DNA from 3 places in the Pseudomonas sp. Marseille-QA0892 genome. Region 1 is predicted to be linked to each of the others. Evidence: riboswitches for the same ligand, from Rfam matches in the RefSeq annotation. Region 1 holds a riboswitch; each other region holds the start of a gene.
The links. A riboswitch is a leader RNA that binds a small molecule or an ion and turns the genes downstream of it on or off. The one in region 1 is predicted to bind cobalamin.

Region 1 (9,838 bases):
GATCCGCACCTTCACGAACAGGCTATAGCGATTCTTCGCGACCCAGTACATCTCGAACACGACGTTGACCAGTCGGAAAATGAAGTAGAGCGACATGATGCTCAGCAGGTCGGCCGCCTGGGCATAGCTCTCCGGGTACAGGAGGTGGAAGAAGAATCCGGCGAAGACCTGGTAGCCGATCACCATCGCGAGCGAGAGGCCGAAGCCGAACATCACGAACTTTCCTTGCGTTGCTTCAATGTTGCCGCGAGATATCTTCGGCATATAGAGCGACCAGAAGCCCTGCACGACGATCTGCCCGATGGTGATGAAAGAACAGGCCGCGGCATAGATAGCCAGAGGCTCGGCACCCAGGATTGCCTCCACCAGGATCCGATCGAACCCGAAGTACAGGAAGAACGACAGGAAAGATAGGGTGAAAGGCAGCCAGGCGCCCCAGCGTGCGGCCATGGCCGTCAGCGCGCTTTTGTAGCTTGCGCTCTTAGAGAAGAAGGTCCCAGGGCGGACGCAGTTATTGTAGAACCAACCTGCGTAAAGCAGCAGGGTCAGGACCGAGCCGGCCAGAACGGAGCCCACCAGGTCCCCGGTGCGCCAGAACAGCAGGATCTTGATCAGAAAGGGCGCGGATTTGAACAACGCATCGACGGTAGAAAAGCCCACCAGACGATCCTGGGTCTGGTAGTGAAAGAACAGTGCCCGCTGCAGTACGGCAAGCGCCAGGGCTTCTGGCAGCAACGCTACAAAGAGGTGTGGTGCCATGCCTGGCGCATGCACATGCAGGTAGTAAAGAATGATCGACGCCAGCGTGATGAAGCCCGTCACGGATGGATAGACGAGGTTTTCACCCTTGGAGAGTCCGGCTTCGATCGCGGGGCGGCTAAGCAGAAAGTCGCGTAGACCCAGGTCTGCGAAGCCCACCAGGAACGTCATCATCACCATGCTGAGGGCCAACGCGCCATAGGCTTCCTGAGGTGCCATGTGGGCAACGAGCACAAGCAGCACGAACGCCAGCACGGGTTGCAGTGCCATGGGTACGACGACGAAAACGATTTTGGATAATTCGTTGAGCTTCTTCATAGCTGCATCCGGAAAATCGCAGGGCAGAAAGGCGTGCACAGCTTCACGCACGGGCTACGGACGCCGGGCGACGAGAGGGCAAGCAGTTTGAAAATCGGGTACTTCTACCGACCCAGGAAGGGTCGGTAAGCGAACCGGACGGTTCGTGGTGTGGATGATGTGCTGGTGCCAGCAAACTTCAAATCTCAAATTTTCCATGTGTGAACTGCATCACTAATCTGAAAATTAAAGTCGGTTAAGGGAACCGGGTTCACTGACAGCATTTGCGCTTAAAGAACACGTTGAGGAAGGTTTTCAAGCAGTGCTTCCCGCGTATAGAACGCGCGCGTGGGCGAAATTATAGATGGTCGCCGTACCATGATTACGGGCAGACTCATCTCGCGAGCGACAGCCAGCTTCGCCGCGGTCGCTTCGCCACCGCTGTTCTTGCTGACGACCACATCAAACTGTGCGCTCTCGAACAGGGCCCTTTCGTCCTCGACATGGAAGGGCCCCCTTGTCGCAATGAAGCTCACCCGGTGCGCCTCCGGCTGCGGATCCAGCAACCTGACCGTCCAGTGCTGATGGGGTGGGATGGTGTTCAGGTGTGCCAATGGTTCGCGGCCGATTGTGAAAAGCGGCCTTTCAAAAGGCTCGAGCGCACCGATGATGCCGTCCCAATCATTGACGTCGATCCAGTTGTCGCCATCCACTCGCTCCCAGGCAGGCCGGCGAAGTGACCAGCAGGGTATGCCGACTACATTAGAGGCGAGGACTGCGTTGGCGCTGATCCGGGCTGCATAGGGGTGTGTCGCGTCTATCACAAGATCTATCTCTGCTCCGCGCAGGTACGCAGCGAGCCCGTCCGCGCCGCCAAACCCACCTATGCGAACCTGGCAAGGCAGGCCTTCCGGTATACGCCCAAGGCCGGCCAGGCTGTAGACGTCGTCCGGCCCGAGATGGCGCGCCAGCCAAAGCGCATCTGCAACGCCACCGAGCAAAAGGGTACGGCCCGTCATGGCTTGGCAACGCAGAGCAGCGTAATGGGTAGGGCGCTACGCCAGGTATCGAAACCACCGAGTGGCTTGGCATGCGCGAGCTGCATCCGGATTAACTCGCCACCGTGCGTTTCCCGCCAGCGCACAAGTTCGGCTTCGCTCTGTAGCGTGACCGCATTTGCGACCAGGCGGCCGCCTGGCTTCAGTGCTGTCCAGCAGGCGTCGAGCATGCCAGGTACGGTAACCCCGCCGCCGACGAAGATCGCGTCGGGTGGTTCGAGCCCTTCGAGCGCTTCGGGCGCGCGGCCAGCGATAAGCGAAAGGGACGGCACGCCGAGCGTATCGCGATTCGACAGGATCATGGCCTGGCGGGTGGCATTCGCTTCGATTGCCACGGCTCGGCACGACGGGTGGCTTCGCATCCATTCGATGCCGATCGAACCGCACCCTGCACCGACATCCCACAACAGTTCTTGAGGGCGCGGGGCTAGGCGCGAGAGCGTGAGCGCCCGAATGTCCCGCTTGGTCAGCTGGCCGTCGTTCTCGAATGACTCATCAGGAAGGCCAGCGGTCAGCGGATAGCCCTTCAAAGCTGTTTCACACCGGCATTCGATTGCCACGACATTCAGCGCGGCGTGCACATGGTTGGGCCAATCCCGTGCGATGCCGTCGGTCATGCGTTCGAGTGGCCCCCCAAGGTGCTCAAGCACCCAGAGTCGGCTTGCGCCAAAGCCGGCCTGGCGTAGCAAGTCGGCCAACTGCGCCGGACTCTGACCGTCTTGGGACAGCACCAGTAGCCGCCGTCCTTCGTGCAGATATCGGTTCACGCCGCTGGCAGGGCGGGCTACCACGCTAAGGAGCTCGACATCCTGCAGCGGCCAACCCAGACGGGCTGCTGCCAGAGAGAAGGACGAAGGCGCTGGAAGGACAGTCCACTCATGCGGTTCGACCTGCCGGCCCAGGCTTGCGCCGACGCCGAACAGCATGGGATCGCCGCTTGCCAGCACGCACGTTGGCTCGCCACGTCGTGCCCATACAGGCTCCAGTGTGAAAGGGCTGGGCCACGGCTGGCGTGACGCTTTAAGGCAATGTGGCAAAAGCTCCAGCTGGCGAGGTGCGCCGATAATATGAGCGGCCGTCAAAAGCGCGCGTCGCGCCTGCTTGCCGAGCCCCTCATAGCCGTTCTCTCCGATTCCGATTACTGTCAACCACCTGGCCATGCACGCTCCAAACAATCCGCCCGGCGCCCCGCGAGTTGCGACCGTGGGCAAAGCCGTCATAATACCGCCTTCACCGGTGCCCGCCGTAGTACATGGCCGAGCGCGCGAGGTTGCAAACGCCAGCATAGGGGCCGCTTCGATGACGGCAGCCCCATGATTGGCGATTTCGGCCTGCGTCGAGCCGCTACGAAGGGCCGAAGAGGGAACACGGAAAGGCCATGCCTCAGCCGTGGCTGCCCCCGCAACTGTAAGCAGCGAGTCGCTCCAGCAAGGCCACTGAATATCGGGAAGGCCGGAAGCGATGTAGACCTGCCAGCCAGGAGACCTGCCGGTGACGCTGTACGTGAGCGCCAACATCGGGCGGGGTGTACCGATGCCAGTGACGTCCCCTAGCGGGCGTCTCGGTCCGGCTGCCGCGTCATTCATGCGGATGCTAACTGTGAACCCTTCCAGCTCGACCCATCGACCCGTGCTCCGGCGCCCTTCGGCTTGCCCTGGACTGTCGCGCATCGTGTCTGCGAAGGACGGCGGGATCTGCCGAGTGAAGCTGGCTCTGGGGCGCATTACCGCTGACCAGGCGCATGCCGTCAGCGGAGCCGCGCGCCGATATGCTAGCGGTGTGCTGGAGATCACCAATCGCAGCAATCTTCAAATACGCGGTGTTTGGGCTGACGCAGGCGATGCACTGGCGGCGACGTTGATAGATGCAGGCCTAGGGCCCCGCCATCCCGATGCCGATGATGTACGAAACGTACTCGTAAGTCCTTCGGCGGGTCGCGATCCTTACGCGTCGCTGGATGTCACGGCCCTGGCCGAAGCACTGTTGCTGCTTCTGCAGGAATATCCGGCTTTCCGAGGTCTTCCCGCGAAGTTTGCCATTCAGGTAGACGGCGGCGAAGGCATGGCCGTCCGAGCCCATGAGCACGACATTTGGCTGAGTGCATTGCCTGGCGGGCAGCGTTTACAGATAGGGCTTGCTGGTGCGGTTGGGGAGGGCGCCATAGGTGAAGTCGCATCTTCTGCTGCGGTGGACACGGTGGCGCACATCCTTCGCTGTTTCGTCGCGACGGCGACGGAGGACCAGCCGCGTATGCGTCACCTCATGGCGTCACCGACCGCTCCAGCGTTCCTGGCCGCCGTCCGTGCCGACGCATCGGTGACGCCGTGTGGCGCTAACGACGTTCAGTCCTCGTCCGTTCAGAAGGCACCGGGAATTTACCCGCAACGCGACGGGACGCTGCGGATGGTCACGGCTCAGGCGCCCCTTGGACGGCTTGATGCCGACCAGCTGGATGCGCTAGCAGATGTCGCCGGAATCTACGGCAGTGGCTGGCTGCATCTGACGCCGTGGCAGGGCGTGCTGCTGCCCGATATCGACGAGCAGGACGCCCCGAAGGTCCAGCAGGCACTGGAAGCGCTTGGGTTGGTGACCGCAGCCGATGCGCCGCTCGCACACCTCGTCGCTTGCAGCGGTAGCGTTGGGTGCGCCAAGGCCCATGCCGATACCAAGGCGGATGCGCTGCAACTGGCAAGACGGCTTTCGCAGTATTCCATGCATCCCTCGGTCCACCTCAGCGGCTGCCCGCGGACCTGCGCGTCCGCGTGCAGCCAGCCCTATACGCTGCTCGCCCAGCCCGGCGGCCAATACGACCTTTTCCAGCACGACCCGTCTGTGGACGGCCTCGGTCAGCTACGCGCCAGCGGGCTGGACATTGGGGCCGCGGCGCACTGGTTGTGCATGAATCACCACGAGACTTTCGATGATTGAGTACATCCGCGACGGCCAGGAAATCTACCGTCAGTCATTCGCCACAATCCGCGCTGAAGCGGACCTGAGCGCCATTCCGCCTGATCTCGAGAAGTTGGCCGTTCGCGTCATACATGCATGCGGCATGGTCGATGTGGTACAGGATCTCCGGTTTTCACCCGGTGCCGGCGAGGCGGGGCGTCGTGCGCTCGCTTCGGGAGCGGCAGTCCTGTGCGATGCCCGGATGGTTGCCGAAGGCGTCACCCGCGCCCGGTTGCCCGCAAATAACCGTGTTGTTTGCACGCTCAACGAACCTGATGTACCAGCACTGGCGCTGGAAAAGGGCAATACACGCTCCGCCGTCGCGCTGGATTACTGGCTGCCCCATCTCGACGGCAGTGTCGTGGTGATCGGCAATGCGCCGACCGCACTGTTCTACCTGCTGGAGATGCTCGATGCTGGCGCGCCGAAGCCGGCGCTCATCATCGGCATGCCCGTAGGCTTCATTGGCGCAGCAGAATCCAAGGATCTGCTCGCTACCGACAGCCGCGGCGTTCCCTTCGTAACCGTGCGTGGCCGTCGTGGCGGCAGCGCCATGTCCGCCGCTGCGCTTAATGCGTTGGCCACGGAGCGCGAATGATGGCCAAGGGACGTTTGCTTGGCCTGGGCGTCGGCCCGGGCGACCCTGAGCTGATTACGCTCAAGGCACTGCGCCTGCTTCGCTCGGCCCCGGTTGTCGGTCATTTCGTCGCTCGGGCCAAGGCGAGCAAAGGGCAGGGCGGTAATGCGTTCGGCATCATCGAGGCGCACCTGACGCCTGACCAGATGCGCCTGCCACTGGTGTATCCGGTCACAACCGAAAAGCTGGAACCGCCGCTGACCTACGAAGGCGTCATCAGCGACTTCTACGACACCTGTGCGGTACAGATCGCCGAGTACCTGGATGCTGGCCAGGACGTAGCCGTTATTTGCGAGGGTGATCCGTTCTTCTACGGCTCCTACATGTATCTGCATGACCGTCTAGCGCCGCGCTATGAGGCGGAAGTGGTGCCAGGTGTCTGTTCCATGCTGGGCTCGGTCGCCGTGCTTGGCACTCCGCTGGTCTACCGCAATCAGAGCCTGTCGGTGCTGTCCGGCGTTCTTTCCGAAGATGAGCTTGCCGAGCGTCTGCAGCAGGCGGATGCGGCCGTGGTCATGAAGCTGGGGCGCAACTTCGATAAGGTGCGGCGCGTGTTGCGGAACCTGGGGCTCGCGGATCGGGCGCATTACGTGGAGCGTGCCACGATGGCCGCGCAGCGAATCGTACCGCTCGACGATGTGGACCCAATGTCCTCACCCTATTTTTCGATGATCGTCGTACCCGGAGTGAAATGGTCGGCCTGATGCCGATTCCGGTCTGCGCATCCCAACCGAGCTGATTTCCATGACGACTCCCGCCTCGATATTCGTATTGGGTAATAGCGCGTTGCCAATTGCACGGCAGCTTCAAGCGTGCCTGCCAGAAAGCACCCTTCACGGCCTCGCCGGCCGGGTGACCGACGCCGATGCCTACTACTCGCAGTTTGGCGATGCGATACGTGCTCGGTATCGCGCGGGCTCGCCGATCATCGCCTTGTGCGCAGCGGGGATCGTGATCCGCACGCTCGCGCCTCTGCTGCTCGAGAAGAATGCTGAGCCGCCGGTATTGGCTGTCGCGGAAGACGGCTCCGCCGTCGTGCCGCTGCTCGGCGGGTTGTCTGGCGTAAACGAGCTTGCCCGTGCATTGGCCGACGCGCTCGCGGTTTCGCCCGCGATTACCACCAGCGGCGAGCTGCGATTCGGAACGTGTCTGTTGAATCCGCCTGAGGGTTACACGGTGGATGTCAGCAAGGGCAAACGCCTCGTCAGTGACCTATTGGCCGGTGCGACTGTCGCGATCGAAGGCGATGCGCCATGGTTATGCGACGCGCAGCTGCCGCTGGCGGACTCTGCTGACCGTCGCGTTGTCGTCTCGCCTTACCTGAACGCAAACGAGGGCACCTTAACCATTCACCCACGGGTGGTGCTGGCGAGTATCGAACCGGACGCGAGCATCTCCGCTGAGCAAATACGCGACGCATTGGAGCGTTGCTCGCTGGCGCCGGCGGCTCTCGCGGCTGTACTCGTACGGTCAGCGCCCGCCACACATGCGAGGGCAGAGGCGCTGGGTGATGCGTTCGGTGTACCCGTCCGATTTATCGATCCGTCCGACTCGCTACCCAAAGCAATAGCACAGGACGGCGCACTGAGCCTGCATATGGTGGATTCCCCCCAAGCAGCGACACAGATCGGTCGCATGCGTGGCCGCCTGCAGGTGGTTGGCCTGGGGCCAGGGGCACGTGAATGGATGGCTCCGGCCGTGCGTCGGGCGCTCGACGAAGCGCAGGACGTGCTTGGCTACGAAACCTACGTGAAGATGGCTGGCCCGTTCCGGTCGGATCAGCAACTGCATGCCAGCGATAACCGCGAGGAACTGCAACGGGCGGCACATGCCTTCGACCTGGCCGCGCTAGGGCGTCGGGTGGTCATGGTTTCGTCCGGCGATCCCGGTGTGTTTGCCATGGCTGCTGCAGTACTCGAAGCCCTCGAAGGCTCGACGGATACGCGGTGGCACGGCGTTCAGCTCGAGATCCTGCCCGGGATCACTGCTGCCATGGCAGCGGCATCTCGCGCGGGCGCGCCGCTCGGCCATGATTTTTGCCTTATCTCGCTCTCGGACAATCTCAAGCCGTGGAGCGTGATTGAGGAGCGGCTTCGGCATGCGACCGCTGCTGACCTTGCCATGGCCTTCTACAACCCGATCTCGAAATCCCGGCCGCACCAACTTGGGCGGGCGCTTGAGGTGATTCGTGAGCGCCGTGGTCCTGACACGCAAGTCGTACTTGGGCGCGATATTGGTCGACCGGCCGAGTCGCTGAAGTTAATGAGGCTCGGCGAACTTACCCCAGATCAGGTCGACATGCGGACCATGGTCATCGTGGGGTCTAGCCAGACGCGTCGATTCCAGGGCAATGGGCGAGAGTGGGTGTACAGCCCGCGATGGTACCCCGGGCGTGGCAACGACGAATGATCCGGGAAGGCCCTGGCTGGAGGATCAGCTGATACGCCGTAGTAGGTAGCTGTCCATGATCCAGCCGTGCCGGTCGCGAAGCTCGGCGCGTAGCGTCTTGATCCGAGGCGCAATGTCGGCGATCGGTCCAGCGAGCAACGCTTCGTCCGGGCTGCCCACATACGCGCCCCAGTAGATCTCCAGATCCTGCTCAACGAAGCGCATGTACGTATCCTGCGCGTCGAGCATCACCAGAACGCTGTCGAGCGTATCCGGGAAACCCTGCTCTGCGAGCCGGCGAGCCGGCATGACCTGGAAGCCGGCCCCTATGCTGTTGAAGCAGATTCGATGCCGCGCGGCCAGGGCCTGTAGGCTGGTAATGCCAGGAATGACCTCGTATTCGATCGCGATCTGGCCTTGCTTGGCGATGGCCTCGACGATTCGAATCGTGCTGTCGTAAAGCGCCGGATCGCCCCAGACGAGGAACGCACCGCATTCGCCGTCGTGCATCTGTTCTCCGATCATCCACTCGAACACGTCACGCTTGTCGTTATTCAGGTCTTTGACGCTGCCGTTGTAGTCAGGCACGTGGCGGATACGCTCGGGACAATCGCCCTCGACGAACCGATAGGCATCGCCAGTGATGACCTGCTCGCAAAGACGGCGACGATGGTCGATCAGGGTGCTTTTCGACGGCCCCTTGTCCATGAGAAAGAAGACGTCTGCCCGGTTCATCGCCTTCACCGCCTGGAACGTCAGGTGGTCCGGGTCGCCGGCGCCAATTCCGATGATCAGGATATGTTTCAAGGCGAGCCTCCGGCGGCAAGGTGGGTGCGGCGCAAGGCTACGCAGCCTGTGGCTGAGGGTCAAACGGCTCTTGTGGTTGACGTACGGCAGCGCTCATGGTGTCCTCGCGCCCCTTACGTCACGGCCTATAGAGATGACCCAAGCCAAGCGTTGTTGCCCACCTGTGCTGGTAGTCGGCATTGGATGTCGCCACGGATGTGGCATCGACGAACTAGCGGCTCTGCTCACTGAGACAGTCACAGTTTTGGGCCTCGAACAGGCACCCATCCGTGCAGTGGCAAGCATCGAGCACAAACAGGGCGAGGAGGCAATCCTGCGGTTAGCCGAACGGCTGGGCTGCAGTGTCATCTGGTTGCCCGACACGGCGATTCGCAAGGTTGCGGACCGAATTTCCGCGACCACAGCCGCAGTTCAGTGGGTCGGCGTACCCAGCGTGGCTGAAGCAAGCGCATTGGCCGCGGCGGATGCCATGGGCGCTGGGCCTTCAATGCTGGTGGCGACAAAAAGGAAGAGTGCCAATGCGACGCTTGCACTGGCACAGCTGGGAGAACAGGCATGACGGTGTACTTCATAGGCGCGGGCCCTGGCGACGCGGAGCTCATTACGGTGAAAGGGCAGCGGCTGATTCGAACGTGCCCGGTCATTGTGTACGCAGGATCATTGGTGCCAGAGGCGGTGCTTGAGGGGCACACGGCGTCGCGCGTCATCAATTCCGCCGAACTGGATCTTGATGCCATCCTCGCAGAACTGGTGGATGCCCACGCCAAGGGCCTGGATGTAGCTCGCGTGCACTCCGGCGATCCGTCGCTGTATGGGGCAATCGGTGAGCAGATTCGGCACCTGCGGGCCGCAGGTATCCCATTCGAAATTATCCCGGGCGTAACCGCGACGGCGGCGTCTGCCGCCTTGCTTGACTGCGAGTTGACGCTGCCGGGTGTCTCGC
Region 2 (9,838 bases), 250 kb from region 1:
GCGCTCATGGCTGAAAGTGGCGGCGCCGAGCTCGTCTTCCAGCTCGATCCGCCCAGCATTGCGCGTCTGCAACGTAACAAAAGCGTGAACGTACTCATCGGCCCGGTACCGCGCGTCGTGATGCTGGCCGCCAATGCAGGTGCAGGCGCGACCGCGCCTGTCGCCGTGCGCAAGGCGCTCAGCCTGGCCATCAATCGCGAAGGTGTCGCCGCCGCTGTCTTGCGCTCCCCCGGAAGTGGCGCGACGCAGATGTTCGCGGAGAACGTGCCTGCATGGCATGACCCCAGCCTACCGAAGCTTCAATACGATCCACAGGCCGCCCGTGATCTGCTTCAGGCAGAAGGATGGACGCCGGGTTCGGACGGCATCCTGCAGAAGAATGGGCAGCGGCTGCACCTGAAACTGATCACCTATTCGGACCGGCCCGAGCTGCCGCTGATCGCCACCGCGCTGCAAGCGCAACTGCGCGACGTGGGCGTGGATGTCGAGGTCTCGGTGGAGAACGCCAGTGCGATCCCCGCGGCTCACAACGACGGGAGCCTGCAGCTCGCGCTCTACGGTCGCAATTACGCGTTGGTGCCGGACCCGCTCGTAACGCTGCTGGCCGACTTCGGCAACGGCGGCGCGGAGTGGGGTCCGCTGGGCTGGAACAACCCAGCCTTCGATCAGACCATGGCCGCGCTCCTGGCGAGTGAAGACGCAGCCGAGCAGCAGACGCTGCGCAACAGGCTCGTGGCGCTCGTACAGGAAGACCTGCCGTTGATCCCGGTTGCCTGGTATCGCCAGTCCATTGCCGTTTCGACGAACATCGAAGGCGCCGCCATCGATCCGTTCGAGCGTACGTTCGGCATCGGCAAGATGCGGTGGACCGAATGATCCAGATCCTGGGTATCCGCCTGTTGCAGGCAGTCATGGTTGCCGTACTTATCGGTGCGCTGACCTTCCTGCTGATGACCGTGCTGCCGGGCGATGCCGCCTACCGTATCGCCGCGGGTCGGTATGGATACGACATGGTGAACAGCGCGGCGGCTGAAGCCGTCAGGGCAGAACTTGCGCTGGACCAGCCGGTGATCTGGCGCTTCGTGGCCTGGCTCGGTGACCTGCTGACGCTGGATTTGGGCAATTCGCTTGTGACCGGGCGCCCAGTGACCGACATGGTTGCGCACGAGCTGGGCAGTTCTGTACGCCTCGCGGTCGGCGCCGTGCTGCTGTCCTTTCTGATCGGGCCGCCTATCGGCATCCTCGCGGGCCTGAAGCCCAAAGGCTGGCTGGACCGCGGGCTATTGCTCATCAGCACCGCAACGCGCGCGATCCCGCACTTCGTACTGGGCGTCATCCTGGTCCTGATCTTTGCGGTGTGGTGGGTCGTCCTACCCTCGGCCGGGCATGGAAGCTTTGCGCACACCATCTTGCCAACCGTCACGCTTGCTCTGGGACTTGCAGCGGTCTCTTCGCGGGTGGCGCGCGACGCCACGGTGGCCGTCACCTCCTCTGCGTACTTCGCGTTTGGCCGCCTGAAGGGGCTCGGCGACGCCAGGCTGTTCATGCGCCATGGCCTGCGCAATGTCGGCGTGCCGGTCGTGACGTATCTCGGCGTGCAGCTGGTTTACCTGATCGAAGGCGTCGTCGTGGTCGAGACCCTGTTCGCGTGGCCAGGCATCGGCCATGGGCTGGTGCATGCCATCGTCCAGCGGGATGTTCCCATGGTTCAGGGCGCCGCCCTTGCCATGGGACTCATGTTCGTACTGCTCAATACCTTCGTTGACCTCGCCAACCACCTGATCGACCCACGGCGGAAGGACGCATGAACCTGGAACTCGCTATTGCTGACGCGGCCCCTCGGGCGCGCGCCACGTCCCGTTTCATCGGCCTTGCGATTTTGGCGCTCCTGATCGCGTTCGGCGTCTGCGTTCCCCTGCTGTGGAACGTCGATATCGCGAGGCAAGACTACGCGGCCATCCTGTCGGGCCCCTCTGGTACGCACCCCTTGGGCACGGATCACCTGGGCCGCGACATGCTTGCGCGTCTGGCAGCCGCTGTCCGGCTTTCACTGGGCCTTGCGCTAGTGAGCGTGGCGACGGCGGCATTGCCTGGCGTCCTGCTCGGCATCCTTGCGGCCTGGAAAGGCGGCTGGACGGACAAGTGCCTGGGCCTGCTGTCCGAAATGTTCCTTGCGCTGCCAGGCCTGCTCCTGGTGCTGCTGATCGTCGCCATCTTCCCGGGCTCCTTCGTGGCGCTCTACGGTGCCGTGGCCCTGGTGCTCTGGATCGAATATTTCCGCATGACCCGAGCGCTGTCGCGCAACGTTCTTGCGTCGCCTGCCGTCTCGGCTTCGCGACTTCTGGGATTTGGGCCGCTGTACATCATCCGCCGGCATTTGTGGCCGGAGCTGGCGCCCGTGCTGATGACCATCGCGGCATTCGGCGCCGCCTCGGCGATCATGGCCATCGCGGCCCTGGGGTTCGTCAGCGTGGGTGTACGCCCGCCAACGGCCGAGCTGGGCCTGATGATCACCGAACTGCTCCCCTATTTTGCCGAGGCGCCCTCGATCATCGCGCTACCCATCACGGTGATCTTTCTTATCGTCCTCTCACTGATGCTCATCGCGGGAGGTCGCAAACCGTGAAGCCACTTCTCAAGACGCACGCCGTCGAAGTCCGTACGGCAGATACGCAACTCGTCGAGCCGCTCTCGATCGAGCTATGGCCCGGCAGGGTTCTGACCGTGATTGGCGAGACCGGCTCAGGTAAAAGCCTGTTCGCGCAGGCCATCGTCGGCAACCTGCCACCCGGGCTGCACGCCCAGGGTTGCATCGAGTTTGGCGATGGGTTCACCGAAGACGGCAGGGAGAACGGCCGCCAGGCACTGTGGGGCCGGGAGATCGCCGTGCTGCCACAGGAACCCTGGCTCAGCCTTGACCCCACGATGCGCGCACTGAATCAGGTAACCGAAACCTATCAGTACGTGGTCGGCAAGCCTGCGGACGAGTCCGCCCGTCTGGCCACGCGTGATATGACGCGGCTCGGGCTTGAAGGGGCCCAAAAGAAGTTTCCCTTCCAGCTCTCCGGAGGCATGGCCCAGCGTCTTGCCTTTGCCGCTACCCACGCTGGCGGCGCAAAGGTGATGATTGCCGACGAGCCCACGAAGGGCCTCGATAGCGCGCGTATCGGTGAAGTCGTCGGCCTGCTGCAGGCGGGCGTCGCCGAGGGCGGCGCCCTGCTGATCATCACCCACGATATAGAGGTCGCCCGCCGGCTCGGGGGTGATGTGATGATCATGTACAAGGGCAGGATCATCGAGACCGGCACTGCGGAGCAGGTGTTGAACGCGCCGAAGGACGCTTATAGCCGGCGGCTGCTGGATGCCGACCCTGCACGCTGGGCAGCCCGAAAGCTGCCCGCACAGAAAGGCGAACGCATCATTCAGGTCCAGGACCTTGCCGTACAGCGAGGGGATCGAACGCTTTTCGAGCGGCTTTCATTCGATGTTCACCGAGGCGAGATCGTCGGCGTGACCGGCCCCTCCGGCTGTGGCAAGTCGACGCTGGGTGATGCCATTCTTGGCCTCGTTCCGCTGTATCAGGGCACCGTGACCAAACCCGCTGATGCACCCCGTGTCGCCTTTCAGAAGCTGTATCAGGACCCGGTCGCGGCGTTCCCGCCCACCATCACGCTGGCGCGCAATCTGGCCGACCTCGTTCGCTTGCACCGCCTCGATTCGAGTCGTATCGAGCCACTGCTGAAGCGGCTGCGCCTCGAGCCTGCGTTGCTGGGTCGCCTGCCCGGCAACGTTTCCGGAGGCGAACTGCAGCGCTTTTCCCTGCTGCGTGTGCTGATGCTCAATCCCCTGTTCATCTTCGCCGACGAGCCCAGCTCACGGCTGGACCCCATCACGCAGCAGGAAATGATCGAGCTGCTGGTCGAGGTTGCCCGGGAAAACGACACCGCCATCCTGCTCGTCAGCCACGACGAAGCGTTGATCGATGCCGTTGCCGATCGACGTATCCGCCTCGGCACCGAGCTTCAACACGACATCCCTGGCGAACCGATCGCGATTTGACGCCCCGTACGACTATAAATAGAGAACGACATGTCCACCCTTCCCTTTCGCTCCCTTAGCCTCGCCTTACTGGTGAGCCCAGTAGCCCTGGCCGATTCGGCCCAGTCCAACGCCAATGGCTTTGTCGAGGACAGTACCTGGAACGTACTTAACCGCACCGTCTACGACCATCGGGACTACCGCAACGGTGGCCGCAACGGCGGCGCACGAAATGCCTACAAGCCACGCGCGGAACGTAACGGGTACGCCGAGGAATGGGCGTATGGCCTGATGGGCACCCTGCAATCGGGCTTCACTCAGGGCACGATTGGCGTCGGCGTGGATGCCCACGCCTACCTTGGCGTGAAGCTCGACAGTGGCGGCGGCCGCGCTGGCAGGGCGCGTCTACTCGGCGTCGATAACGACGGGCACCCCAAGGATGAATTCAGCCGCGCGGGCGCCGCGATCAAGCTGCGCGCTTCGTCGACTGTCGTGTCATGGGGTGAACAACGGGTAAAGACGCCGGTATTCAGCTCTTCGGATAGCCGGCTGCTTCCGGAAACCGCGACGGGCATCTTCGTCACCAGCAATGAGTTCGACCGGGTGAAACTCGTCGGCGGCCATTTCACAGAAAGTACGGATCGCAATGCCAGCAGCCATGACCAGGGTTTCGTGGTCAATTACTCCAACGGCAGGCAGGGCAATGCCTTCGATCTCGCGGGCGTGGTTTTCACCCCGAGCGAGCGCCTGACGGGCAGCCTCTACACCTCGCGTTATGAAGACACCTGGAAACAACACTACCTGGGCGGGACGTTCGTACAGCCCATCGACGATTACCGGTCAGTTTCGGTCAACTTCAACCTTTACCGCACGACGGATACCGGCAAATCACTCTCGGGTCGCATCGACAACACCACGTGGAGCGTGATGCCGACCTATACCCAAGGCGCACACAGTTTCGGGCTCGGCTACCAGCATGTGGACGGCAACACGCCATTCGACTATGTGACGCGTGGTGCCATCTTCATCAATAACGCGGTGCAACTGTCCGACTTCAATGCCCCAAACGAAAAATCCTGGCAGGCCCGCTACGACCTCAACATGGCGCAATGGGATGTCCCAGGGCTGATATTGAGCGCTGCCTATACCCGCGGCAGTCAAATCGATGGCACCCGCGCCGACCCGAACGGCGGCTACGCTTACCTGGGTTACGGCAAAGGCGGCAAGCATTGGGAACGCGACTTGGAAGCGCGCTATGTCGTGCAGAACGGTGCAGCAAAAGGCACGACCTTCTCGGTCCGATACAACGTCCACCGGGGCAATACGGCTCAGGCCGAGCTCGATGCAGACCAGATCCGTCTGGCCGTGGAGTATCCGCTGTCTGGCGGTTTCTGAGCGAATGACCAGCCGCGGCATATAAATGGCTGACCCGAGCAGGGGATCTCGGGTCGCCATTGGCCGCTCATTGAATTAGCATCCCCATGCCGGTTTCCGCGAGGAAATAATAGGGAATCCGTCAGGCGATAGCCTGGTAAACGGAACTGCCCCCGCAACTGTAGGCACCGAGGCGTTTCCATCTAAGCCACTGGGCAAGTCCCGGGAAGGCAGGATAACGCCGACGACGTGTCAGTCAGGAGACCTGCCGGCTTGCTTGAATAACCACCGGCGGGGTGTCCGGGAGGCCCATTCCAGGATTCAGATGTACCGTGCGGACGCTCGTCCGCGCGCTCCGATCTGTATCGACGACGCATCCGCCGGCAACCATGCCGCTCGGTCATGCGCGTCATGGACCGTGCACTCGTGCCCTGCCCTGCAATGCCTACAGTTCGGAGAGTACGCTTCATGATTTCGGGACGTTCACTGGCGCTCATGGCAGCGTGTTCCCTGTCCAGCGCCGCCATGGCTGCGCAGACCCACTACCCGCTGTCGATCGATAACTGTGGCCACACGCTGACCTTCGAACGTGCGCCTTCCCAAGTCGTCACGATCGGGCAAGCCGGAACCGAAATGCTCTATGAGCTGGGTGTCGGCGAGCAGCTAGCGGGCACCTCCCTGTGGTTCAACCCGGTACTGCCACGATTCGCGGAGCAGAATGCCAAGGTCGAACGCCTGGCCAACAACGACCCGAGCTTTGAGTCGGTCATCGGCAAACGGCCGGGTCTGGTAGCCGTTCAGTTCGAATGGATGGTCGGCCCGCAGGGTGTCGTCGGGACGCGCGAGCAGTTCCACGAATTGCACATACCCACCTACATCCTGCCGTCGGATTGCGAAGGCAAGGACAATCTGGTCGGCGCCGACGGCACCCGTCTGCAGACATTCAGCATCGAAAGCCTTTACAAGAGTGTCGACCAACTGGCCCGGATCTTCGACGTCCAGGACAGGGGCAACGAGCTGATCGACAGCTACCGCAAGCGCGTGGACGATGCGAAGAAGCGCGTTGCCTCGCATGAAGGCGCACCGCTCAGGGCGATGTTCTGGTTCTCCAGCGCCGATATCGACATGGACCCGTATGTCGCAGGACGCCAGGGTGTCGCCGACTCCATGCTCACCACGCTTGGCCTCGAGAACATCATCCACTCGAACGAAGAGTGGCCCACCGTCGGCTGGGAGACCATCGCGAAGGCCAACCCGGACATTCTCGTCATTGCGCGTATGGACCGCCGCCGCTTCCCTGCTGATGACGTCGAGAAGAAGCTCGCCTTCCTGAAATCCGACCCGGTTACACGCAACATGGATGCCGTGAAAAACGATCGCATCGTGATCATGGATGCCGACGCCATGCAGGCCAGCATTCGCTATTTCGACGGATTGGACCAATTGGCTGAGGCCGCCGAATCATTCGCCAAATGAGCCAACCGTTGCCTTCATCCACCTCCGTACGCGTAGTCGCCAGTGTGGTTCTGCTCCTGCTCGCCCTGCTTGCCGGAATCTCCATTGGCGAAACGTCCATCGGGCCGGTGACCGTCCTGCAGACCCTGGCCAACAAGCTATGGCAAGCCGGGTACCCGCTGGACCCGATCGACGAGGGCATCGTCTGGAGCTATCGGCTCCCGCGCGCCATCGTCGCCGGCGCCTGCGGAGCCGGCCTGGCGCTGTGTGGGCTTATCCTGCAGGCGCTGCTTCGTAACGCGCTGGCTGACCCTTACCTGCTTGGCATTTCCGCAGGCGCATCCACGGGCGCCGTCCTGGTAGCCGTCATCGGCGTGGGCGGTGGCATGGTCTCGTTGTCAGCCGGCGCGTTCGGCGGCGCGGTGTTGGCGTTTGGGCTGGTAGCGATCCTGGCACGTGCGTCACGCGGCATCGGCGCCTCAAGCCAGATCATCCTGGCGGGCATCGCAGGTTCTCAGCTCTTCAATGCGCTGACGGCGTTTCTCATCACCAAATCCGCCAGTGCTGAACAGGCTCGCGGGATCATGTTCTGGCTGCTGGGCAACCTGAGCGGCGTGCGCTGGCCTTCGGTCTGGATCGCGATACCCGCCGTGATCATCGGCGCGCTGGTCTGCTTCTGGTACCGCCGGGCGCTGGATGCCTTTACCTTCGGCGCGGATTCTGCCGCCTCGCTCGGCATCTCGGTTCGCCAGACGCGAATCGTCCTGATCGCCTGTGCGGCGCTCGTCACGGCTGTGATGGTTTCGACCGTCGGGTCGATCGGCTTTGTCGGGCTCGTGATTCCCCACGCCGTTCGTTTGCTGGTTGGCCCACGTCACACCCGACTGGTGCCGTGGAGCATCGTCGCGGGCGCGGTATTCCTGATCGCCGCTGACATACTCTCGCGCATCCTGGTCAAGGGACAGGTCCTGCCAATCGGCGTGATCACGGCGCTGATCGGTGCGCCCGTCTTTGCGCTACTGCTCATACGTGGAGGGCACACGCGATGAGTGCGCAACCTGAGACTCACAACATCGTGCTCGAATGCCAGAACGCCGGGTATCGCGTGAAGGACACCTGGCTGGTCCGCGATATCAACCTCACAGTCTTGCGGGGGGAACGCCTCGGCGTGGTCGGGCCGAACGGCTCCGGTAAATCGACGTTGCTCAAGCTGCTCGCGGGTATCGCAACGCCCCATGAAGGCCGCGTAAGCCTTCTGGGTACTGACATGGAAAGCCACAACCGCCGGCAGATCGCCCAGGCCGTCGCGGTCGTGGAGCAGCAAGCCGACACGCTCGATTCGATCAGCGTCCAGGATGCCGTCGAACTGGGCCGGACACCCTGGCTCAGTGCGCTGCAACCCTGGGGCGCAGAGGACGCCGCCATCGTCAGGCAGGCCTTGCAGCGTGTCTCGCTGGCCCATTTGGCAAAGCGGCCATGGCGGACCCTTTCCGGCGGTGAGCGTCAGCGTGTCCATATCGCGCGGGCGCTTACCCAGACACCGCAAATCCTGCTGTTGGACGAGCCCACAAACCATTTAGACATACGACAGCAATTGGCACTGTTGGAGTTGGTGCACACCCTGCCGGTTACCACGGTGATGGCGCTGCATGACCTGAACCAGGCGCTGACGTGCGATCGCGTCGCGGTCATGAGCGAAGGCCGCATGGTCGCGCTTGGTCCTGCGCATGAGGCGCTCAGCCCCGAGCGGCTGCGTGAAACCTTCGGCGTGAAAGCGCGCTGGTTGGTCGACCCGCTGGACGGCACGCGGATGCTACGCCTGGAACATCTATCGGAAGAGGACAATGCGAGACATGCTTAAACCGCTCACCATCTTGATTGCCGTACTGGCAACGCCGCTGGCCCTTGCTCAGACCCATGAGGTGAAAATGCTGAACCGGGGCGACGGCGGCAGCATGGTCTATGAACCGGACTTCCTCGACATCGCAGCCGGTGACTCCGTCAAGTTCATCGCGACCCATAGCAGCCATAACGCGGCCTCGATTCCCGGTATGGTTCCTGAGGGCGCTGCAACATTCAAAGGCAAGATCAACGAGGAAATCGAGGCCACGTTCGACGTACCGGGCGTCTACGGCATCGAGTGTACGCCTCACCGCGCAATGGGCATGGTGATGATGATCCGCGTCGGCGGAAAGGGTATGGCGGCACCCGCCATTCCAGAGGGCCTACCGACGCGCGCGAAGCAGCGGCTTGATGCCATCGTTCAACGCGAGTTCGATCACTGACGCGCACCGAACCTGCTAGGGCGCTTCGCTGTCCAGCATGCTAGTGACGAATCAGGACGTGCTCTCGCATCTTCGCCAGTCGATCAGCACACCACGGGCCTCAGAGGCCCTTTGAAGCGGCGCCCCTCCAGCTACATGACACAATTAGCGGGCCGCACCTGTGTCGCGGGGGCTCAACAACCTGCTTTATTCAAAGCTCCGCATCCATGTGAATCGTCCGCCAGACAGGGTCTTCATCAACCGTCCTCGTCCGAAAGCCCTGTCGCTCCCAGAACTGAACGGCTCCTGCCAGAAAGGGATGGGTATGCAGATAAAGGACGTCTATGCAGGCCTCCTGCGCCTCTGCTCGAAGTGCGCGAAACAACGCACTGCCAAGCCCTCTACGTCTCATCGCTGGCGCCACGAACAGCCGCACGACTTCGACGACTGCCTGACCACTGTAATCGAGCGAAGGAAACCGATGATCATAGGCTCGCCAGGCGATACAGCCGTTCAGTGTGCCAGCGCTGTCCTCCGCGATCAGGAAACAGCCCGAGCCCTCGCAGTAGGTCTGGTCGAAGTGGCGCATATCACCAGGAATGGCGCTCGGATCGATTCGATCGCCGAACATCTGCAGCCGGGCATCCTGTACAAAACGCGTGATCGTTTCGCAGTCGGATGCCTGGCCCTTGCGAATCCTCATCTGT
Region 3 (9,838 bases), 1.3 Mb from region 1:
GCGCCTCTTGCAAGGTGGCGCCGTCGAGGTCCCGGCCGATCAGGACGAGGTAGGTATTTGGCGTTTCGTCTGCATTCCAGCGGCGGTCGAAGTAGCTGTCGAAGCGCTGCCCGACACCGTGAACAACGAGCCGCATCGGTTTGCCCGGCAACGCGACGAAGCCTTTGATTCGATAGATGGTGTGTTCGCGCACGAGCGTTTCGAGGATGCCCATCAAGCGGTCGCGGTCGACGGTCCCCAGATTGACGACGACCGAATCGAACAGGTCATGATCATGATCGTGTGGCTCATCGTCGCCGTGGTCGTGATGGCCCTTACGCAAGTGGATGGTGTCTTCCGAGGCACGCGACAAACCGAGGATCAGGTCCAGGTCCAAACGCCCCGCATCGCTGGCAATGATCTTGACCTGAGGCGGTACCTCTGCCCGCACAAGGGCCGTCACTTGCTCTACCGCCGCGGGCTCGACGAGGTCGGTCTTGCTTAGCACCACCAGGTCGGCAGCGACTAGCTGGTCTTCGAACAGCTCATGCAGAGGCGACTCGTGATCCAGGTTCGGGTCGGCCCGACGCTGCGCATCCACGGCTTGCGGGTTAGCCGCGAACTGGCCGGCAGCCGCCGCGGGTGTATCCACGAGCGTCACCACCGCGTCAACCGTGCAGGCGTTCTTGATTTCGGGCCAGTGGAATGCCTGCACGAGCGGCTTCGGCAGTGCGAGGCCGCTGGTCTCGATCAGGATGTGATCGATGTCGGCACGCCGCTGGATGAGCTCCTGCATAACCGGGTAGAACTCTTCCTGCACGGTGCAGCACATGCAGCCATTGGACAGTTCATAGAGCTGACCAGCCTGCTCGGTGCCCTCCTCATCACACCCAATACCGCAGCCGCGCAGGATGTCACCATCGATTCCGAGCTCGCCGAATTCATTGACGATAACGGCGATACGACGCCCGTTGGCGTTATCGAGGATGTGGCGCAACAACGTGGTTTTGCCGCTCCCAAGGAAGCCGGTGACAATGGTGACCGGTATCTTGCTCGTGCTGTTCATTGATGGATCCTGAGAATAAGAGACTGGAGAAATCAGGCATCTAGCGCGGGGATGCGCGCGATGAATTTGCCTTTGATGCCGGCAGGCCATGTGCGAAACGGGACCTGCCCCGTCTCGGAACCGGCGTATTTACCGGCGTAGTCGAGCAGCGCTTCGGCGGCTGCCTGATCTGGGGAGAATCCTCCCAGCACGTAGGTAATCTTCCCGGGCGCGCGCAATGCAGCAGTACAGTGCCGCTGGCACGCCATCAGGCAACGGGTACGCTGGATCGTGAGGTTCGCGTCAGCGCCGAGCGCTTCGAGCGTGCTTGCGAACCGCTCGCCCTTGCGGGGCTCATCAGCGCCATCCTGACCGCACGTTTCACAGACAATCAGGGTCGCGCGGTGCGCGACGGTGTCGTGTTCAGCGTTCAAAAGTCGACTCCGGCCTGCCCTTTTACACCCGCTCGATAGGCGTGCTTGACGTCGCGTATCTCACTGACGGTATCGGCCAGCTCGACCAGCTCGGGCTTGGCGGCGCGGCCCGTGACGATCACCGTCTGCCGGTAAGGCCGATTGCGCAGCGCCTCCAGGACCATGGCGAGGTCGAGGTAGTTGTACTTGAGCATGTAGGTCAGCTCATCGAGCACGACGAGATCGAGCGTCTCGTCGCTCAGCATCCGCGCTGCGTGGGTCCAGGCTTCATCCGCTGCGGCCTTGTCCTTGTCCCAGTCCTGGGTATCCCAGGTAAAGCCGGTTGCCATCTGATGGAAATGTACATGCGGTGCCTGCTGGTGCAGGTAGACCACCTCACCTGAGCGTTGTACGCCCTTGATGAACTGAACGACGCCTGCCTTGTGGCCGTGCCCGAGCGCCCGATAGAGCGTCCCGAAGGCCGAAGTGCTCTTGCCTTTGCCGTTACCGGTGATGAGCACGAAGATGCCACGCTCGATCTGGGCCTTTTCCATGCCCGCGTCGACGACCGCCTTCTTGCGCTTCATACGCTCGGCGTGGTTCTGCTTCTTTTCTTCGTCGATCATCTGCGGCTCCGGTTGCAAGGCCCCTTGAGGGCAAAACGTTCGGGCACGCTCGGGGAGTGTCGGCGCAACGCGCCAACACGACAGGACGTCTTGGCTGAAATCAGCCAGATCAAGCCCGGTACCCACACCCCGAGGTACACCATACTGATCGATCAGGCCGGTCTTCTGGCTCACCCACTCGCATTGCTCGCGCCTTCCCGTTTCCAGTGGCGTCAGCGAGCCTGCGGCACCTGGCAGGGCGCGGGGCATTACAGCAGCGGGGGCTGCGCCGGGATAGGCCTTGGCCGTACCGGACTTCCCGTTTCACCTCGTCTGGCAGCCCGGCCCATGAAGCATGGAAAACGAGCGTCGAGCCATGGAGGCACCTGGTCGAGCCGGCAGGTTACCGGACTCAGGTTGGGCGGGCAATTGCACCCGCCGCGCGGCTCGGAGGGCTCAGTTGGCGGCCCTTCTCGTATAGGATGGGAAATCACCGCAGCGTAGGGGCGTCTGCTACCTCCGCTCGCGATACGCCCAAGACCCGATAACAACACAGGACCCGCCTCATGAGCGAACAGTACCGCGCCGTCTTTCTCGACCACCCTTCCCTTGATCTGGGTGATCTCGATATGTCTCCACTGAGAGAGGTGTGCGATTCGCTCACGCTTCACGAAAAAACCACGCCCGAGCAGGTTGCCGAGCGTATTCGAGATGCGGAAATCGTCATCACCAACAAGGTAAGGCTCGATGCTGACGCGCTGGCTTCGGCACCCTCATTGAAACTGGTCCTGGTCGCCGCCACGGGCACCAACAACGTGGACGTCCAAAAGGCCATGTCGTTGGGCATTACCGTCTGCAACTGCCAGGGCTACGGCACACCGTCCGTTGCTCAGCACACGCTGATGCTACTGCTTGCTCTGGCGACGCGCCTGACGGACTACCACGATGCCGTGCGCGGCGGCCGCTGGCAGAAGGCCGAGCAGTTCTGCTTCCTGGACTTTCCCATCCTCGAACTGTCTGGCAAGACCCTGGGAATCTTGGGGCATGGCGAACTCGGCAGCGCCGTGGCTCGCCTGGCAGAAGCCTTCGGCATGCGCATCCTGATCGGACAGTTGCCCGGACGCCCGGCGACTGAGGGCCGTATTGCGCTGGAAGAGCTGCTGCCTCAAGTAGATGCCCTGTCGCTCCACTGCCCGCTGACCGAACAGACCCGGAATCTCATCGGAGCGCAGCAGCTCGCCGCGATGAAGCCAGGCGCCTTCCTCATCAATGCCGGCCGCGGCGGGCTTGTGAACGAAGATGCGCTCGTCGACGCACTTCGCAATGGGCACCTCGGTGGCGCGGGCGTCGATGTGCTTACCGAAGAACCGCCGCGCAACGGAAATCCGCTCCTGGCGCCCGACATACCAAACCTGATCATCACGCCACATAGCGCCTGGGGAAGTCGCGAGGCACGCCAGCGTATCGTGGCTCAACTTGCGGAAAACACGAATGCCTTCAAGGCAGGTGCCCCGCTACGAACGGTCGGTTAAGCTTCGCCGCTTTTATCTTTCAGGAGTATCGATGGACGCTCGAAGCGAAGTGCTGCTGCGACAGGTCGAACTGTTCGCCAACGGCCCCCTTCTGCTTGCCGGCCTTCCCGCCGACGACCTGCTCGCTCGACTCCCGCTGGCACAGGGCTGGTCCTGGCACGCTGGTGATCACCGGTATCTAACAGAACGCTTCGATGGCCGCTGCGTTTTCGGGACCGAACTGCCTCTTGGGGACAGCGACGGTGCGGTGCTGTTTTTGCCCAAATCACGCGAACTCGGTGAATACCTGATGGCGGCCCTCGCCAGCCGGCTCGAAGGCAAGCGCCTATACGTGGTTGGCGAAAAGCGGGGCGGCATCGAACGCGTGTCGAAACAGCTCGCGGCATTCGGAACGCCGTCGAAGGTCGATAATGCCCGGCACTGTCAGCTCTGGCAGGTCCGGGTCGATACCCCGCCCCAGCCGCCAGCGCTGGATGCGCTGGCGCAACGGTTCGAGGTGCCGACGCAGGATGGTGCCCTGACCGTTATCAGCCTGCCTGGCGTATTCGCGCACGGCCGGCTGGATCGCGGCACCCAGCTGTTGCTCGAACATCTGGATGCCCTGCCACAGGGCCATTTTCTCGACTTCGGGTGCGGTGCCGGTATCGTCGGTAGCTGGCTTAAGCGACGCTATGAGGATAGCCAGGTCAGCCTGCTCGACGTAGACGCCTTCGCCCTGCAGGCCAGCCGGCTGACGCTGGCGGCCAATGGCCTGGAAGCCGAGGTGATTGCGGGGGACGGCATCGCGGCGGCACCGCGCGACCTTGCCGCAATCGTGAGCAACCCGCCTTTTCATCAGGGAGTGCACACCAGTTACCGTGCAAGTGAAGACTTGCTACGCCAGGCACGCGCTCACTTGAATGCACATGGCGAGCTTCGCATCGTGGCCAATAGCTTCCTGGCCTATCCCCCGCTGATCGAACAGCACCTTGGGCCCTGCAGTACGCTGGCGGAGCGGGACGGATTTCGCATCTACAAGGCGGTAAGCGGCTAAGTCCGTCTTCATCCGTCGCCCACGGATCTTCGTTGCTCGCCGAGCAGCCGAACCTGAATGCAAAAAGGCCATGGCTGGATCCATGGCCTTTTGAAGGGCCCGCTTGCCGCGGCGTGCGGGTCAGCCTTACTTGCGAGCCTGCTCGTACAGCGGCATGACTTTCGGTATCGCTGCCTGCAGGGACTGGATACGCGCCCCAGACGAAGGGTGCGTACTCATGAACTCAGGGGGCGCCGAGCCCTCGTTGGCTTTCGACATCTTGTCCCACAGCGTCAACGCAGCGTTCGGGTTGTAACCCGCACGGGCCGACAGCTCCAGACCGATCAGGTCAGCCTCGTTCTCGTTCGCGCGGCTGTTGGGCAGGGTCATCAGGTATTCGACGCCGGTATTGGCCAGCTGGAGGCTGCCGTCGCCCAAGCCAAACGCCGCCCCCAGTTGCGTCGCCATTTGTACCCCATAGGCCTTGGACATGGCCTCGCGGCCGTGCTCACGGAGGGCATGCGCGATCTCGTGCCCCATTACGGCTGCAATTTCATCGTCGGTCAGTTTCAGCTTATCAACCAGACCCGTGAAGAAGATGATCTTGCCGCCTGGGCCGCAGTTGGCATTGAGATCGTCGCTCTTGATGACCGAGACTTCCCAGTCCCACTGCGCCGCATCAGGTCGAAAGGCGGTAGCCTGCGGAATCAAACGTTTGCCGACGGCCTGGATACGCTTGGCCGTTGCGCTGCTCTTGTCGAGCGCGTTCTGCTTCGACGCCTCGGACAGCGTTTGCTGGTAGGACTGCGCATACATCTGGTTGACTTGTTCGGTGGACAGCATGCTGAACATGTACTGCTTACGGTCCACCCCCACAGCCCCGCCGCTGGTGGTATTGACGGCCTGACAGCCGGCCAGTACCAGTGCTGCAGCGAGTGCTGAAAGGGAACGTGTTTTGATCATGACGCCTCTCCGTGGTCGATGCGCCGTATGCTAACAACGCCGATACCGTTTACAAGTAGCAGTGGATGAGTGTGGGTAGCGCTACGCACTTCATGCCGGGGTCAGGCACTCAGGCGCATCCAAACGCGGATCGTTGACGAACGTCGCCAGGGCACGCTCACGCAATGGCAACCCTGGCGCTGCCAATAGCTCACGCAGCCGCTCGACCGTAGTTGCTGGATCCATCCAGTCCCGCGCACCGGTGGGGTCAAGCAGGATAGGACGGCGCAGCGACGCTGCGGGTCGGGTGATCACGGCAACACTGTGATAGTCCTGACCGTGCGCGGGGTAGCACTCCCAGAGCGCAGCCATGTAGAGCATTCGCTGGTCTGATGAGATCCAGAACGGGCGCTTGCGCACGCCGCGCCACTCGTAGAACCCATTGGCTGGCATCAGGCCGCGGCGCAGACGAAAGGCCTCTCGAAACATCGGCTGGTCTTCGACCGTTTCCGCCCTGGCGTGCGCAGGCGTCCGGGAGAAGTCGGTGATCCAGGGCGGAGTCAGCCCCCACCGCGCCATGAGAAGCTCGCGACCTTCGCCGTTCGCCCGAAGCAGAACGACCTGGGCACCCGGCGCCAGATTCCAGTGCGGGTCGAGCCCGGTGGGAAATCCTGGCAACGCCGCGAAAGCGGCATCCCAACGAAACAGGGCGTAGCGACCACACATATGAAAAATCCGGTCTATCGAATGGCTCAGCAGATCAATTCGCCAGGGTAGCTGTCCGGCTCTTCACCCTGCTGAGGTTCGGCCGCATTGTACGTGTCGATGAGCTGGCGCGCCCGCTCAGCATCCTCGTCGGCCACATGCAGACCCAGCAACCCGGCGATCGGAAGCTCACCGACCGCGCCAATCAGATGTCGACCCGATAAGTGAACCTCTATACCCTCCCCGTCGAGCATGCCGATCAGCATTTCCGCTTCGAGCAGATCACGAGGCTCATAAACACGTCGCATCAGTCGTCCTCGCGCCGTACATTGAGCGTCCACTCCTGCCCATCCGTATGCATGTCGAGCACGATGGGTCGACAGCAGACAGAACAGTCCTCGATGTATTGCTGATCGCCTGCCGACAAATCGAGCACCGCCTCGACGGGCTCGCCACAGTAGGGACACTCATATTCCTGCGTTTCCAGCATGGGCGGACCTCAGTGATCAGTTCGAATATAATCGCCGGTTACGCGCTGACCGCGGTGCACGCGGACGCTAGGCGACAGCAACCCAATTCATTACAGAGAATACGATGGGCGAATTCGAAGCCATCCGACCCTACGGCGACAATGAAGTTGCCGGCGTCATCAACCGGCTGCTCGACGATCCGGCTTTTATCAGCGTCATCACGCGCTTCCGCTTCCCCCGGCATGTGGACCGTTTTGGCTGTGTACTGAAGCCGTTGGTGAAGATGCGTCTTCGGCAGAAGTTCGGCTCGATCCGGACAGTCGACGCAATGCAGATCAAACTCGAACCGTATATCGATCGGACCATCGACAACGCGACTGACGGCGTAACCTTCAGCGGCGTCGATCGTTTGAATCCGCAGAGCCCCTATCTGTTCCTGGCGAATCACCGCGATATCGTGATGGACCCTGCGTTCGTAAACTTCGCGGTCTACCACGGCGGCCTGCAAACGCCCCGGATCGCCATCGGTGACAATCTTCTGCAGAAGCCCTTCGTCAGCGACCTGATGCGCGTGAACAAGAGCTTCATCGTTCGTCGCTCGCTACCGAGCCGGAAGGAAAAGCTCGCGGCGTACCAGCTTTTGTCCGCCTATATCGACCATTCGCTTCGGGTGGATGGCGCATCGATCTGGATTGCCCAGGCGGAAGGCCGGGCCAAGGATGGCGACGACCGCACCGATTCGGCGATCCTGAAGATGTTCCACATGTGCCGCAAGGACGAGCCTTTCGCGCAAGTGGCGCAGTCATTGCGGATCGTCCCTGTCTGCATCAGCTACGAATACGACCCCTGCGATCAGGCCAAGGCGCGCGAGCTGTACATCCGCGCAACGACTGGCACTTATACGAAGGCGCCTGGCGAGGACGATACCAGCATTGCGCTGGGCATCACCGGCTACAAAGGGCGCGTTCATATCGCGTTTTGTGACCGTATTGAAGGCGAATTCGCGGACGCCAAGCTGCTCGCCCAGGAAGTGGATCGCCGAATACTGGCGCACTACAGGCTGTTCCCGGTTAACTTCTTTGCCTACGCATCCTGGGAAGGCCAGGATCCAGAGGTACAGGTACCGGCGCCGGAGACATTGTTTTCGGCAGAGGAAGTCGCCAGGGCGCGTGCAGAGTGGGAGCGCCGGCTTTCTGCCTGCCCGGAAGCGCACCGACCCTACCTGATCCTGCAATACGCCAATCCGGTAAGAAATCACTACCGGGTCCAAGCTGGCCTGCCGCTCTAAAACCAGACATAGAAAACCCCGCCGAAGCGGGGTTTTTTATGTCACGTATCAGCGCGACTGCAGCATTTCGCCAATCGTGGGATCCCGGAACAAACGCGTCAACGCATCGCTAAGCACATCGGATACCAGCTTGGTATTAGTCTCGACATTGGGCGCCATACCGAAGCTCTGGCTCATCGAAGCGGCATAACGGCCCGTGTACTGCCGGCCGGATGGGCTGCGCATCTCGGCACGCAGCGTTGCGCTGATATCCGCCTTGGTGACGTAGCTTTGATCCTTTGGCGACTGGTATTTCATGTCGGCCAGGACGACTGTCAGCTGCGGCGCGTTGTAGCCATTAGGACTCGGCGTAAAACCCAGCAAACGCACGGCTGCCTCCGTCTGCGCCTGAAGCTTGGGCAGTACATTCTCAGCCGGCACCACAATGTTGCTCGTGTCGGCATACAAGCCGCCACGCGTGCCAAGCACCGGGGAAGAACGGCCATCGACGACCTTGACCACGACCGGCTGCCCCTGGCCGACAGCCGTCAGGTTACCGTTGAGACGAGGGTCCGGGTTGAGCTGCTGGGGGCTGAGGGCACAGCCCGTCAGCGCCAGAACGAATACCGCAGTTACACCGAGCAACAGACGTTGCAGCATGCCGTCATTCTCCAGAGAGGGTGATAGTGGACGCAGTATAACCATGCCGGCGAGCCGTGACACGGCTCGTCAGGGCTGGGCAGACGGTGATCGCCTGCCCAGGGGCATCAGGCAAACGTCGCCGAAGCTTGCGGGACCAGCGGGGTCAGGCCAAGTGCGCGATGGGAACTGGCGCTGACCTCGAGGTAGAGGCTCGCATCGGCTTGCAGGGCTTTTTCACGTGCCGGGAAGATCTCGTTCAGCTTGCGGGCCCACGGCTCGGAACGGGCCTTGTCGGCAAAACAGCGCTCGATCAGCTCGAGCATGATCGAGACGGTGACCGAAGCGCCTGGCGACGCGCCAAGCAGGGCCGCGATGGAACCGTCGGATGCGGCGACCAGCTCCGTGCCGAACTGCAGCACGCCGCCTTTCTTCGCGTCCTTCTTGATGATCTGCACGCGCTGACCCGCCACCTCCAAACGCCAGTCTTCCTTGCGCAGGGTCGGATAGAACGTGCGCAGGGCATCGAGGCGCTGATCCATGGACTGCATGACCTCCTTGATCAGGTATCGCGTCAGGTCCATGTTGTCGCGTGCTACCGCCAGCATGGGCTTGAGATTACCGGCGCGAACCGACTTTGGCAGGTCCAGAACGGAACCATGCTTCAAGAATTTGGTGGTGAAACCTGCAAATGGGCCAAACAGTAGCGATTTCTTGCCATCGACGACACGCGTGTCGAGGTGGGGGACGGACATCGGCGGTGCGCCGACTGGCGCCTGGGCGTATACCTTTGCCTGATGCTGAGAAACCACTTCAGGGTTATCACAGCGCAGCCATTGGCCGCTCACAGGGAAACCGCCAAAGCCCTTCCCTTCCGGAATATCTGACATTTGCAACAGCGGCAGGGCCCCACCGCCAGCGCCCAGGAACACGAACTTGGCACGGACGACACGCTCAGCGCCGGAGCGCTCGTCCTTGATGCTCACGCGCCAGCCTGACCCGTCGCGATCGAGACCGACGACGCGCTGGTTGTAGCGCACGTTGGCACCTGAAAGGCTATCCAGGTAGGTGAGAAGCTGGTTGGTCAGCGCACCGAAATTGACGTCCGTGCCGTTCATGCAGCGGGTAGCCGCCAGAGGCGTCGTCTCGTCACGCCCTTTCATCATGAGGGGCATCCACTCCTTCATGACGGCGCGATCTTCGGTGTACTCCATCTGCGCGAAGGCATG

Region 2: it holds a riboswitch for cobalamin, as region 1 does, so the genes downstream of both, ACY8D3_RS10705 (ABC transporter substrate-binding protein) here and cobG (precorrin-3B synthase) in region 1, are expected to answer to the same signal.
Region 3: it holds a riboswitch for cobalamin, as region 1 does, so the genes downstream of both, cobO (cob(I)yrinic acid a,c-diamide adenosyltransferase) here and cobG (precorrin-3B synthase) in region 1, are expected to answer to the same signal.

What each region holds. Positions count from the first base shown of each region.
Region 1 is NZ_CM143104.1:2,065,586-2,075,423, reverse strand. It holds gene ACY8D3_RS09625 (oligosaccharide flippase family protein) at 1-1,077, opposite strand, end outside; gene ACY8D3_RS09620 (cobalt-precorrin-6A reductase) at 1,347-2,075, opposite strand; gene cbiE (precorrin-6y C5,15-methyltransferase (decarboxylating) subunit CbiE) at 2,072-3,274, opposite strand; cobalamin riboswitch at 3,425-3,621, shown strand; gene cobG (precorrin-3B synthase) at 3,699-5,042, shown strand; gene ACY8D3_RS09605 (precorrin-8X methylmutase) at 5,035-5,661, shown strand; gene ACY8D3_RS09600 (precorrin-2 C(20)-methyltransferase) at 5,661-6,404, shown strand; gene cobJ (precorrin-3B C(17)-methyltransferase) at 6,445-8,109, shown strand; gene cobF (precorrin-6A synthase (deacetylating)) at 8,134-8,895, opposite strand; gene ACY8D3_RS09585 (cobalamin biosynthesis protein) at 9,029-9,454, shown strand; gene cobM (precorrin-4 C(11)-methyltransferase) at 9,451-9,838, shown strand, end outside.
Region 2 is NZ_CM143104.1:2,312,239-2,322,076, forward strand. It holds gene ACY8D3_RS10680 (ABC transporter substrate-binding protein) at 1-876, shown strand, start outside; gene ACY8D3_RS10685 (ABC transporter permease) at 873-1,808, shown strand; gene ACY8D3_RS10690 (ABC transporter permease) at 1,805-2,626, shown strand; gene ACY8D3_RS10695 (ABC transporter ATP-binding protein) at 2,623-4,059, shown strand; gene ACY8D3_RS10700 (OprD family porin) at 4,090-5,433, shown strand; cobalamin riboswitch at 5,507-5,699, shown strand; gene ACY8D3_RS10705 (ABC transporter substrate-binding protein) at 5,881-6,888, shown strand; gene ACY8D3_RS10710 (FecCD family ABC transporter permease) at 6,885-7,916, shown strand; gene ACY8D3_RS10715 (ABC transporter ATP-binding protein) at 7,913-8,728, shown strand; gene ACY8D3_RS10720 (pseudoazurin) at 8,721-9,152, shown strand; gene ACY8D3_RS10725 (GNAT family N-acetyltransferase) at 9,343-9,834, opposite strand.
Region 3 is NZ_CM143104.1:716,647-726,484, reverse strand. It holds gene cobW (cobalamin biosynthesis protein CobW) at 1-1,045, opposite strand, end outside; gene ACY8D3_RS03185 (DUF1636 family protein) at 1,078-1,458, opposite strand; gene cobO (cob(I)yrinic acid a,c-diamide adenosyltransferase) at 1,455-2,063, opposite strand; cobalamin riboswitch at 2,202-2,402, opposite strand; gene ACY8D3_RS03175 (2-hydroxyacid dehydrogenase) at 2,609-3,574, shown strand; gene ACY8D3_RS03170 (methyltransferase) at 3,606-4,607, shown strand; gene ACY8D3_RS03165 (M48 family metallopeptidase) at 4,734-5,549, opposite strand; gene ACY8D3_RS03160 (SOS response-associated peptidase) at 5,640-6,254, opposite strand; gene ACY8D3_RS03155 (putative signal transducing protein) at 6,281-6,541, opposite strand; gene ACY8D3_RS03150 (CPXCG motif-containing cysteine-rich protein) at 6,541-6,723, opposite strand; gene ACY8D3_RS03145 (1-acyl-sn-glycerol-3-phosphate acyltransferase) at 6,828-7,991, shown strand; gene ACY8D3_RS03140 (YajG family lipoprotein) at 8,040-8,630, opposite strand; gene mqo (malate dehydrogenase (quinone)) at 8,738-9,838, opposite strand, start outside.